One region of the Mesorhizobium sp. 01N446 genome, then DNA from elsewhere that is predicted to be linked to it. Evidence: predicted binding sites of a transcription regulator. Region 1 holds the regulator's gene; the other holds the start of a gene.
The links. Region 1 encodes PhoB, which activates phosphate uptake and scavenging genes when phosphate is short. Its sites were predicted from a motif close to TGTCATNNANCTGTCAT; they were not measured.

Region 1 (6,376 bases):
CGCCGGCGGCCTCGATGGCCTTCTTCATGGCGGCCTCGTCGGTCTTCCAGCGCTCTTCCTGGAAGTTGGACCACGAAACGCCGATGACCTTGTCCTTCGCCTGCGCGACCGACGCAAGCGTCAGCGACATGGCGACACCCGCCAGGATGGCGGTTGTGAATCTCTTCATAATATTCCTCCCTGCGCCGCGTATGGCGCGACCAAACTGGCCCTAAGGCCGGCACAGAGGCTCTATTTTTTCGAGCCTCGAAAAAACACTGGTCTAACACCGGAACGCTGTCAACAACGATTCTGATGGATTTTGATGCCCTTCCGAATTTTTTTCGAGCCTCGGAATAAATAAATGACAGGACGGGCCGCTTCTGCCAGTATTTGACCGTGTCGCGCGGCATTCGAGGGACCGGAGGAGCCGCGGCGACCGGGAGGATATGGAAAAACATGTCGGTCGGAATCCGTCACGACGATCTGCGCCGGCGCAACCGCGCCATGGTGATCGCGGCCGTGCGCCGGGCCGGCCGGCCTTCGCGCACCGAGATCGCGGCGACCACCGGCCTCAGCCATTCGACCATATCGGCGATTTCCTCCGACCTGATCGGTGAAGGCATCCTGGCCGAGGGCAAGCCGAGCGAGGCCGGCGCGCTCAAACGCGGCAGGCCGCAGGTCGGCCTTGGCCTCAACCCGGAGGCCGCGGCTGTCATGACCGTGGTGCTGTCGCTGAATTTCCTCTCCGTCGCCGTCATCGACTATGCCGGCCAGGTGATATCGGAGGAACAGCGCCGGCTGGACACGCTGACCATGTCGCGCGAAGCGCTGATCGGCGAATGCACGGCAATCGTGCGACGGCGGCTCGAGGATCCCGACATCGATGTGCGCAGCGTCGCCCGCATCGCGCTGGCGATCCAGGGCATCACCGACACCGAAGCCCGGGCGATGCTCTGGTCGCCGATCACGCCGCAGACCGACATCGCCTTCGCCGACATACTCGAAGCCGAGTTCGGCATCCCCGCCACCATGGAAAACGACTGCAACATGATGGCCGTGGCGCTGCGCTGGCGCGATCCCGAGCGCTACCGCGACGACTTCATTGCCATCCTTTTGTCGCACGGCATCGGCATGGGCCTGGTGCTGAAGGGCGAGCTCTTCACCGGCACCCATTCCTCGGGCGGCGAATTCGGCCACATGATCCATCGGCCGGGCGGCGCGCTCTGCCGCTGCGGCCGCCGTGGCTGCGTCGAGGCTTATGCCGGCAACTATGCCATCTGGCGCAACGCCAGGCAGCTCAGCGAGGACACCGAGCCGGTGGCCGATGTCAGCGACGCGCAGATGCGGGCATTGGCCGCCACGGCACGCGAACGGGACGGGCCCGAGCGCGAAGCCTACCGCAAGGCCGGCGAGGCACTTGGCTACGGCCTCGGCAGCCTGTTCGCGCTGATCGATCCCGCGCCCGTCGCCATGGTCGGCGTCAGCGCCGCCGCCTTCGACCTGATCGAGCCGGCACTGCGCGAGGCGATCGCCCAGACCGCTGGCGGCCAGCACTCGAAATCGATCTCCTTCGACACCGAGCCGAACGAGCTGCCGCTGATCCGCGAAGGCTGTGCCATGCGCGCGCTGACCTTCGTCGACCAGGAGATTTTCGCGCCGGGCGTGCAAACGAAAGCGGGCCTTGCCGCCAAGAAAAACGTCGCCTGAATCAGGTCGCTTTCAATCTTCCCTGATCGCGTAGCCAGCGCCGCGAATGGTGCGGATGACATCCGGCATGCGGCCATTGTTGACCGCCTTGCGCAGCCGGCCGACATGCACGTCGACAGTGCGTTCGTCGATGTAGATCGTCTCGCCCCAGACATTGTCGAGCAGTTGGCTGCGCGAGAACACGCGGCCGGGGTGGCGCATCATGAATTCGAGCAGGCGGAATTCGGTCGGTCCGAGCCGGATCTCGCTCTTCTTGCGATAGACCCGGTGCGATTCGCGGTCGAGCACGATGTCGCCGACCTTGAGCACGCTGGACAGCACTTCCGGCTTGGCGCGGCGCAGCAGCGCCTTGACGCGAGCCATGAATTCCGGCGTCGAGAACGGCTTGACCAGATAGTCGTCGGCGCCGGTGGACAGCCCACGCACACGGTCGCTTTCTTCGCCCCGTGCGGTCAGCATGATGATCGGCAGCCGCTCGGTCTCGGGCCGCATCCGCAGGCGCCGGCAGAGTTCGATGCCGGACACCGCCGGCACCATCCAGTCGAGCACCAGGAGGTCGGGCACGTTCTCCTGCAGGCGGATTTCGGCTTCATCGCCGCGTGTCACCACCTCGACCTGATAACCCTCCGATTCCAGATTGTAGCGGAGGAGCACGCCGAGCGGCTCCTCGTCCTCCACCACCATGATGCGTGGTGCGATCATCGCTTGGTTACCCCTGCGCTCAGGCCGCCGGCGCCGACATCGCCGTCTCGTCCTGCTTTGGACGGTTGGCGGGCAGTTGCGTGCCGGTCAGGACATAGTACGCGTTCTCGGCGATGTTGGTCACATGGTCGCCGATGCGTTCGAGATTCTTGGCGCAGAACAACAGATGCGTGCAGGCCGTGATGTTGCGCGGATCCTCCATCATGTAGGTCAGCAGTTCGCGGAAGACGGAGGTGTATTTGACGTCGATGCGTTCGTCGTCGGCGCGCAGCTTCGCCAGTGCGGCGGCATCGCGCGCCGCATATTCCTCGATCACGCCCTGCACCTGGATCAGCACCAGCTGCGCCATGGCGTCGATGGAATGCGACAGGTCGCGCGGCGTGGAGCTGAGGCCGACGGTGCCGACGCGCTTGGCAATGTTCTTGGCAAGGTCGCCGATGCGTTCGAGATCACCGGCCATGCGGATCGAGCCGACGACATGACGCAGATCGTCGGCCATAGGCTGGCGCTTGGCGATCAGCGTGATGGCGCGGTCGTCGAGCTCGCGCTGGCGCGCATCCATGATGGCGTCGTCGGAGACCACGCGCTGGGCGAGCGCATTGTCGGAATTCAGCAGCGCCTTGGTGGCGCCGCCGACCATCGAGCCGGCGAGGTCGCCCATGTCGCTGATCAGCCTGCTGATCTGTCCGAGATCCTCGTCGAAGGCTGCGACTGTGTGTTCGGCCATGATCCTGGTCCTCGTATGCGTGCGATCAGCCGAAGCGGCCGGTGATGTAGTCTTGCGTGCGCTTCTCGCGAGGCGACGTGAAGATCTTCTCGGTTTTGTCGAATTCGACCAGTTCGCCCAGATACATGAAGGCCGTCTGCTTCGACACGCGCGCGGCCTGCTGCATGTTGTGGGTGACGATGACGATCGTGTAGTCGGCCTGCAGCTCGTCGATCAGTTCCTCGATCTTGGCGGTCGACAGCGGGTCGAGCGCCGAGGCCGGCTCGTCGAGCAGGATGACTTCCGGCTTCACCGCCACGGTGCGAGCGATGCACAGCCGCTGCTGCTGGCCGCCCGACAGGCTGAGGCCGCTGGCGTTGAGCTTGTCCTTGACCTCGGTCCACAGCGCCGCGCGCTTCAGCGCCTGCTCGACACGGCCGTCCATTTCGGCCTTGCTGATCTTCTCATAGAGCCTGACGCCGAAAGCGATGTTCTCGTAGATCGACATCGGGAACGGTGTCGGCTTCTGGAACACCATGCCGATCTTGGTGCGCAGCAGGTTGAGATCCTGCGAGCGGTCGAGAATGTTCTGGCCGTCGAGCAGCACCTGGCCCTCGGCGGTCTGCTTGGGATAGAGCTCGTAGATGCGGTTGAAGACGCGCAGCAGCGTCGACTTTCCGCAACCCGAAGGGCCGATGAAGGCGGTGACGCTGCGCTCGGGCAGCGACAGCGTGATGTCCTTCAGCGCCTTCGACTGGCCGTAGTAGAAGTTGAGGTTCTTGACCTCGATCTTGGCCTTGGTCACCGCCTCGGCGGCGATCGTCATGTCTGGAGACAACATCTGGCTCATTTGTCCTCTCTGCGTCCGGTCAGGCTGCGCGCAAAGATGCTGAGCGCGAGAACCGTCAATGTGATGATGAGTGCGCCGGTCCAGGCCAGCTGCTGCCATTCCTCATAGGGACTGAGAGCGAACTGGAAGATGGTGACAGGCAGGCTGGCCATCGGCGCGTTTAGATTGCTCGACCAGAACTGGTTGTTCAGCGCCGTGAAAAGAAGCGGTGCGGTCTCGCCGGAGATGCGCGCGATCGCCAGCAATATGCCGGTGACGATGCCCGAAAGCGCGGCGCGATAGGCAACCGAGCGGATGACCACCCAGCGCGGCGCGCCGATCGCGGTGCCGGCTTCGCGCAAGGCGTTCGGCACCAGGTTGAGCATGTCCTCGGTGGTGCGCACGACGACGGGGATGACCAGGATGGCAAGTGCCACGGCACCGGCGATCGCCGAGAAATGCCCCATCGGCCGCACCATCAGCTCATAGACGAACAGTCCGATGATGATCGACGGCGCCGACAGAAGAATGTCGTTGATGAAGCGCACCACCGTGGTGAGCTTCGAGAAGCGGCCGTATTCGGCCATGTAGGTGCCGGCCAGCACGCCGATCGGCGTGCCGACGATGATGCCGATGATGGTCATCACGATGCTGCCGTAGATCGCGTTGAGCAGGCCGCCGGCATCGCCGGGCGGCGGCGTCATTTCCGTGAAGACCGAGAGCGAGACGCCGGCCAGGCCCTTGTAGAGCAAGGCGCCAAGGATCAGCGCCAGCCAGGCAAGGCCGATGCCGGCCGCGACGACGCACAGCGTCATCATCACGCCATTCTTGCGCTTGCGGCTTTGGTGAAGCGATGCGGCTGTCGACATCGGTCAGGCTCCCGTGCGGGCATCGATGCGCATCAGCATGTAGCGTGCGATGGCAAGGATCAGGAAGGTGATAACGAACAGGATCAGGCCGAGCGCGACCAGCGAGGAGGTGTAGAGATCGCCGACGGCTTCGGTGAATTCGTTGGCGATCGTCGCCGAGATGGTCGTTGCCGGCGCGAACAGCGACGTCGAGATGCGGTGCGCGTTGCCGATGACGAAGGTCACCGCCATGGTCTCGCCGAGCGCGCGGCCCAGAGCCAGCATGACGCCGCCCATGATGCCGATGCGGGTATAGGGAATGACGACCCGGCGCGTGACCTCCCAGGTCGTGCAGCCGATGCCATAGGCCGATTCCTTCAGCACCGACGGCACCGTATCGAAGACGTCCTTGGTGATCGAGGTGATGAACGGCAGGATCATGATGGCCAGAATCATCGCCGAGGTCAGCAGGCCGATACCATAGGGGGGACCGGCGAACAGGCCGTTGAGGCCCGGAACGCCGTGGAACACGCTGATGATGAAGGGCTGCACCGTCGTCTGCAGGAACGGCGCCAGCACGAACAGGCCCCAGATGCCGTAGATGATCGACGGGATGCCGGCCAGCAATTCCACCGCCATGCCGATCGGGCGCCGCAGCGGGCGCGGGCAAAGCTCGGTGAGAAAGATGGCGATGCCGATGCCGAGCGGCACGGCGATCAGGATGGCGATGGCCGAGGTGATGATGGTGCCGTAGATCGGCGCCAGCGCACCGAACTTCTCCGTCACCGGGTTCCAGCTTTCGCTGGTCAGGAAGGAGAAGCCGAAGGTCGACAGGGCTTGCCAGGAACCGGCTACCAGCGAGATCGCTACGCCGCCGAGCAGGACCAGCACCAATATGGCAGCGGCGCGGGTCATTCCGTGGAAGATCGAATCGGTCAGCGCGAACCGTCGAACGGTGGCGTCGCGCGAACTTCTAACGGCTGGCAAGGCTTCCTGGACAGCGCTCATGTCAAGCTCGGCTCTTTCAGTTGAAGGAAAAGGAGCGCCGCGGGCGCGGCGCTCCTTTGGAGGATATCACTCGCCGGCGTAGACGGGCTTGCCGCCGGCCTGGATGTCGGCCTTCCAAGAAGCCTTGATCAGGTCGACGACGCTGTCGGGGATCGAGACATAGTCGAGCGCCTTGGCGGTTTCCTTGCCGTCCTTGTAGGCCCAGGCAAAGAACTTCAGGGCTTCGCCGGTGGCAGCGGCATCATCCGGAGCTTTGTGGATCAGGACCCAGGTCGAGGCAGCGATCGGCCAGGTGGTGTCGCCGGGCTCGTTGGTGATGATGACGTTGAAGTTCTTGGCAGTCTTGAAGTCGGCATTCGAAGCGGCAGCGCCGAAGGACTCCAGCGACGGCTCGACGACCTTGCCGGCTGCATTCAGCATCTTGGAGTAGGACAGGTTGTTCTGCTTGGCATAGGCGTATTCGACGTAGCCGATGCCGCCATCCGTCTGCTTGACGGTGTTGGCAACGCCTTCGCTGCCCTTGGCGCCGACGCCCGTCGGCCATTCGACGGCGGTGTCCGAACCAACCTTGTCCTTCCAGTCGGGCGAGAGCTT
Region 2 (6,376 bases), 630 kb from region 1:
GACATGGCGATGGTCTCCTGAGAACGACCTAGGGCGCCACCAGTAAATTGCCAATCTTTCCCGAGGCTTGAATGCAAGAAGAAGGGCTTCGCGATCACCGAAGCCCGTCCACGCATAGCCTCGCGGGATATCAGACCGCGATCTTGCCGCCGCCTTGCCTGGTGATGGCGACGACCGATGGCCGCACCGGCATTTCGGGCTTGAAGTCCGGCCAGCGCGTCGACGGATCCTCATAGTAGGACGGGCGGCCGAAACCTTCCCAATCCTCGCCGCCATCGCCCGGATGCTGGACGGCGACGAAAGCGGTTTGGTCGTCGGGCGCAAACAGTGGGCCGCACATTTCCGCGCCGATCGGCACGCGGAAGAACAGCTTTGAGGTCGCTCGCGCGGCCCCCTCCGTGTCGACCGCCCACAGGCCATCGGTGCGGCCCGTGGCCTTCGGACCCTGGCCGTCTGTGGCGACCCACAGGCGCCCGGCCGAATCGACCGCGCAATTGTCGGGCATGCCGAACCAGCCATTGGCCGTCGTCGCCGTCGAGAAGGTGGCGCCGACATCGGCAACCGAGGGATCGCCGCATTTCAAAAGCACCTCCCATTTGCCCTTTGCGGCGGTGAAATCACCGTCGGTCTCGGTGATCTCGATGATGTGACCGAAGGCATTTTCGGCGCGCGGGTTGGCGGCGTCGACCTGGTCGGCCTTGCGCTTCGAATTGTTGGTCAGCATGACATAGACCTTGCCGTTGACCCCGTTGGGCTGGATGTCCTCGGGCCGGTCCATCTTGGTGGCGCCGAGCAGATCGGCGGCGCGCCGCGTCTCGATCAGCACGTCGGCCTGGCTGCCAAAGCCGTTTTCCGCCGTCAGCGGCCCCTGGCCGAAGACGATCGGCAGCCAGTCCACCGTGCCGTCCTCGGCGAATTTGGCGACATGCAGCGTGCCGTCGTCGAGCAGGTCCTTGTTGGCGGCATGGTCGTTGGCGTTGAACGTGCCCTTGGTGACGAATTTGTAGACATAGTCGAAGCGCTCGTCGTCGCCGAGATAGAAGACGACGCGGCCGTCCTTGGCGACGATCGATTCGGCGCCTTCATGCTTGAAGCGGCCCATGGCGGTGCGCTTCCTCGGCGTCGAATTCGGATCGTTGACGTCGACCTCGACGATCCAGCCGAAGCGGTTGGGTTCGTTCGGCTCCTTGGCGAGATTGAACCGGTCGTAATGCGCGCCCCATTCATAGGCGCCTTCCGGAATGCCGAGCCGCTTGTAGTTGGCGGCTTCCTTGTGGCCTTCCGGCAGTTCGCCGGAGAAATAGCCGTGGATGTTCTCCTCGGCCATCACATAGGTGCCCCACGGCGTGACGCCGCCGGCGCAATTGTTGAAAGTGCCGAACACTTTTGTGCCGGACGGGTCGGCATTGGTCTTGACGCGATCATGGCCGGCGACCGGACCAGATAGCGCCATTTCGGTGGTCGAGGTGATGCGGCGGTTGTGCTTGCCGTCGCGCACCACTTGCCATTTGCCACCTTGCTTGCGGATCTCGACGATGGTGCCGCCATGCGCCGCCATCTCGACATCGACCTGCTCCTTCGAGAGCGGGGCGACCTCGGCCTTCTTCTTCCCGTCCTTCTCGACGATCGAAACGATGCCCGGGAACATCAAATGCGGGTTGGTGTATTCGTGGTTGACCACGAGCAGGCCGTGCTCGGCCGAGCCGTCGATCGCGATGTAGCCGACATAGTCATTGTTGTAGCCGAACTGCCTGGCCTGTGCCTCAGCCGACTGTTTCGTCGGATCGAACTCCGGCGAATCGGCAAACAGCGGATCGCCCCAGCGCAACAGCACGTCGGCGTCGTAGCCCGGCGCGACATGATGCCTGTCGTCGATGCCGGCCTGGAGCTCGTCGAATTTGAAGGCCGATCCTTCCGCGGCGCGGGCATCGTCGGCGGCGGTCAAGGCCAGCGGGCCGACGGTCGCGGCGATCGCCGAGACGGCGAGCGATCCCTTCAGGAACCCCCGGCGTGAGAATCGCGCGGCGATGATCTCGCCCATGGTGCGGTTGTCGGTGGGGTTGATGGCCGGACCGTCGTTTTCCTCGAGCAGGCTGGTGCGGAATCGGGTGTCGGAGGAGCGATGTTCGGTCATGAGGGGCCTCTGGCTTTGGAGTGGCTGGAGCTTTTGTCGCCCTTCGACCCCTACAGCCGGCTGATCACATTTTCGTGACATCATACCTGCCCCGACGCTCCGGGCGAGGCGGATGTCACCCGTGATGTCGGACTTTAGTCCAACCTTGCGCTTGCAAAGGTCCTGGAGGACAAACGCAACGGTCGGAGGTCGCTTCCGGCCAATACATCTTTCGGCGATGTTGCGGGTTGCAACGTTGGGGTGGGCGCGCCGGCTCAATCGACGGAGATCATGATGCACGGATCGATCACGGCCCGGTGTGGCCGGCTGACGCTCGTTTCGGCGGCTGCCCTGGCGCTGACCATCATTCCCTATCGAATTGCCCTGCACCACTCCAACCCCGGAATCGACGCCGCGTCGGCACAGGCCGCCAGTGGCGGCAATGGCGGTGGTAACGGTGGCGGCAATGGCGGTGGCAACGGCGGCGGTAACGGCGGTGGCAACGGCGGCGGTAATGGCGGTGGCAACGGCGGTAACAGCGGCGGCGGTAACAGCAGCAGCGGCGGCAACAGCAGCAGCAGTGGCGGTAGCGGCGGTAACAGCAGCGGTGGCAACAGCAGCAGCGGCGGTGGTAGCGGCGGTAACAGCAGCGGCGGCAATGGTGGTAACAGCGGCAACGGGAATGGAAACAGCGGCAATTCCGGAACGGATGGCAAAGGTGACAACTCGGCATCCGGCAAGGGTCAGAGCGACAATGGCGTCAGCCATGTCAACGTCTCGACCGGCGACAAGGTCGAGGTGAGCGGCAACAAGATCACCGTCACGCATCCCGACGGCATCACCGAAAAGATCGAGAACGGCCGTTTCAAGATGAAGGATGCGCTGGGTCGCACGATCATCGACCGCCGAGCCACGCCGGCCGACTTCAGCCGGCTAAAGGCCTTGTGAAACCGGCCAACAGGCAACGGCCGGTTTCACATGTCACCTCCGCCGCCCCCGGCGGAGGTGACATTTCCTTGTCCGGGCCTCGCGCGGTCCCGCAATGGCCTGGCTCTTTGTTTTGACGCAATTCCCCAGGGAAAGCGCTACGCGCTTTTCCCGGAAAAACCGCTTTCCTGGAGTTGCTCTAAGAGCGGCTTCTGTCCCGGTCGCGCAATTCGCGCATCATGAGCGCCGCTTCAGTGCGGTTTCGCACATTGAGTTTCGACAGCACCCCGGTCATGTGGTGCTTGACCGTCTTCTCCTGCAACTCCAGGCGCAAGGCGACCTCCTTGTTGGAGAGCCCTTCCGCCACCAGCCGCAGGATTTCCGTTTGCCGTTCGGTGAGTTGCCGCAACCGGTCCGTCACGCCGTTGGTGGCCTGCGGGGATTGGAGATCGGAAAGCAGCCGCGCCGACAGCGCCGGCGAAAGATAGCTCTCGCCGGCCGCCACATTGCGCAGGATGTCGGCGAGCGCGCGCGATCCGACACCCTTGAGGATATAGCCCTGCACGCCTGCGTTCAGCGCCGTGGTTACATCGGCATTGGTCTCCGAGACAGTCAGCATGACGATCCTCTGGGCGGGATGGTCGGCAAGGATGCTTGCAACCGCGGACAGGCCGCCGCCCGGCATCGAGATATCGAGCAGCAATATGTCAGGGCGCACCGTTGAGGCGATGCGTTCGGCATCTTGCGCTGTCGCGCCTTCGCCGACGATCTCGAAACCTCCGATCTCCGACAAGCTGCGCGTCACGCCTTCGCGAAACAGCGGATGATCGTCGACAATAGCGATACGGATAGCCCCAATCATGCTTGCTCCTCGACCGAAAGACTGATCACCAATCGTGTGCCTTGCGCTCCCGTCAAGGTCTCGAACTGGCCGCCAATGCTTTCGACCCGCTCCCTGAGACCGGCGAGCCCCAACCCGTCGACCCGCGCCGGGTCGAAACCCGGCCCGCCGTCCGACACTTCGACAAAAAGCCTGCCATTCTTCATCCCGGCCCGCACCGTCTGATCCTTGGCCCGCCCGTGGCGATAGGCATTGTTCAGCCCTTCCTGCACGAAACGATAGATGCTGATCTTCTCGGAAGCGCCGAGTTCAGGCAAATGCCTGGGCAGTGTGAGCGTCACCGACGTTCCCGTCCGGCGCTCATGTTCATCGACGGCCAGCCGCAATATGTCCGTTGCCGCGGCCGTTTCTATCTGCGGCAAGACGAGACCGGTGCAGATACCGCGTATTTCGCGCATCGCATCCTCCAGCGTCTTGCGGATCATCGCGACCTCGGTCGCGCGGTTTTCGCCCCAATTGCCGTCGCCGGAGAATACCGGGCTGTCCATGCGCAGCGCGGCCAGGGCCACGAGTTGCGCCGGTCCGTCATGCAGGTCGGCGCCGATCCGGCGCAGGTATCGTTCGTTGAGGGCGGTGGCCCGGCGGGACGCCCGTTGCACACGCTGCCGCAAGGCGCTGTTTTGCGTCACCAGCCCCTGCAACTCGGACACCTGGCGGCGCAGCGCTCCGCGCTGATCGTCGATGGTGCGGCTCGCGCGCAGCACGATGCTCGACAACAGCAGAAAGGCCGTCAAGGTGGTGCCGGCCACGATCAGCCAGCTCGACAGCAGGGCGGAGGCCAGCGTGGCTTTGAAATCGGTGGCGACCTCGAAGAATTCGGTGACGGCCACCACCTCGCCGGACCAGGGTTCGCGCACGGGGTTGTAGATCTCCAGCAACGGCACGCCGACGGTCCGCTCCTTGACTTCGTCTCCATCGAAAACATCGAATTGCGCGGTGACGTTGCCCTGGAAGGCGGACCGGAGACTGTCTGTCAGATCGAAGCGGCGGCCGATCAAGGTCGGGTCCTTGGCATAGAGCACGGTGCCGTCGGGGCGCCAGAGCCTGAACGAGACCAGGCGCTTGCCGAGCGCGCCCTGGCCGAGCGTCTCGTCGAGCGCCTGCTTGGCGGAATCGCTGAGCTCCTCGCTCTTGCGCAGGTCCGGCAGCAGCGGCGCGATCACGCTGTCGACATAGAGCGCCGTCGTGGCGGCCGAATTGCGGATGACGCCGTCCCGGATCTGCGACGTCACCCAGGCGCCCACCACCAGCATGACGGCCAGAAGGCCAAAGCCTCCGGCAACGAGGAATTGCAGGGCAAGGGAAAGCTCGCTCCAGCGCCGCGTCAAGTTATGCAGAATACGAATCATGAGCCCCTGACCGCCCCTCCATCGATCAGCTAGGCGATATCGGCACATTGAGCCTCAGTCTTGCCGTTGCCAAGACCTTCGTTAGAACGAGGTCGCTTGACGTCTCGAAGCGCTTGCGAAACAAGGTCCGCGGCACATGCGGCGGCAGCCGCTTCGAGGGGGATGGGACGTTGAGTTTTTCGGGACTGCTGCAGCTTGGCTTTTCGACGGTGATCTTCCTTCTGGCCGCAACCGCCGCCAAGCAATGGGGACTGGCGCCGAGCCTGGGCAAGATCCTGTTGACGCTGGCGCTCTATTCGCTGGGCAATCTGATCATGCTGCGGCTGATCCGCGAGTTCGGTATGTCGGTGTCGTTCAGCCTTTCGGCAGTCATCCAGCTGGTCTCGGTCAACGTCGTTGCACTGGTGTTCTTCGGCGAGCGCGTCAACGCGCTGCAGGCCACCGGCATCGTGCTGGCGATCGCCGCCGTGGCGCTGATCACGCTCGGACCCTATCTGCAAGGGCGCTGATCCAGATGAGGACTGCGATACCGTTGTGATGAAAGACACCGCAAACACCCTGCTCAACCGCATCGAATTCCCGGTCCTGCTGGCCGGCCTGGTCATCGCCGGCGGCCTGTGGGGCTTCGAGGAGCTGATGGAGGCGGCGCGGGCAACCGCGCCGCACGCCTTCGACACCGAAATCCTGCTTGCCTTCCGCCAGGCGGGCCAGCCCGGCATTCCCTTAGGCCCGCCATGGCTGGAAGGGGCGGTGCGCGACATCACCAGCCTCGGCAGCGCCAGCGTGCTGGTGCTGATCACGGCGGCGATGATCATCTATCTTCTGTTGATCCGCAGGCCGGGGACCGCGCTTCTCATCTTCGTCGCCGTGGCCGGCGGCCAGGTGCTGTCGAGCTTGCTCAAGGTCGGGGTCGACCGGCCGCGGCCCGAGCTCGTTTCGCATCTGGTCAGCGAGACGTCGCTTTCCTTCCCGAGCGGCCACGCCATGCTTTCGGCGGTGACCTACCTCACGCTCGGTTCTCTCGCCGCGCGCTTCCTGCATGGAAGGGCGACGAAGATCTACGTCTTGTCGCTGGCCGTGCTGACC

Region 2: a site for PhoB is predicted at 2,198-2,214, ahead of AC1DPX_RS04640 (PhoX family protein). Genes of this name have one in related genera too.

Annotation. Positions count from the first base shown of each region.
Region 1 covers NZ_JBFTRA010000001.1:1,614,859-1,621,234, reverse strand. The annotation lists gene xylF (D-xylose ABC transporter substrate-binding protein) at 1-169, opposite strand, end outside; gene AC1DPX_RS07860 (ROK family protein) at 439-1,689, shown strand; gene phoB (phosphate regulon transcriptional regulator PhoB) at 1,702-2,391, opposite strand; gene phoU (phosphate signaling complex protein PhoU) at 2,411-3,118, opposite strand; gene pstB (phosphate ABC transporter ATP-binding protein PstB) at 3,144-3,947, opposite strand; gene pstA (phosphate ABC transporter permease PstA) at 3,944-4,795, opposite strand; gene pstC (phosphate ABC transporter permease subunit PstC) at 4,799-5,782, opposite strand; gene pstS (phosphate ABC transporter substrate-binding protein PstS) at 5,849-6,376, opposite strand, start outside.
Region 2 covers NZ_JBFTRA010000001.1:985,510-991,885, reverse strand. The annotation lists gene AC1DPX_RS04645 (hypothetical protein) at 1-5, opposite strand, end outside; gene AC1DPX_RS04640 (PhoX family protein) at 131-2,134, opposite strand; gene AC1DPX_RS04635 (hypothetical protein) at 2,408-3,061, shown strand; gene AC1DPX_RS04630 (response regulator) at 3,240-3,902, opposite strand; gene AC1DPX_RS04625 (sensor histidine kinase) at 3,899-5,290, opposite strand; gene AC1DPX_RS04620 (hypothetical protein) at 5,461-5,799, shown strand; gene AC1DPX_RS04615 (phosphatase PAP2 family protein) at 5,828-6,376, shown strand, end outside.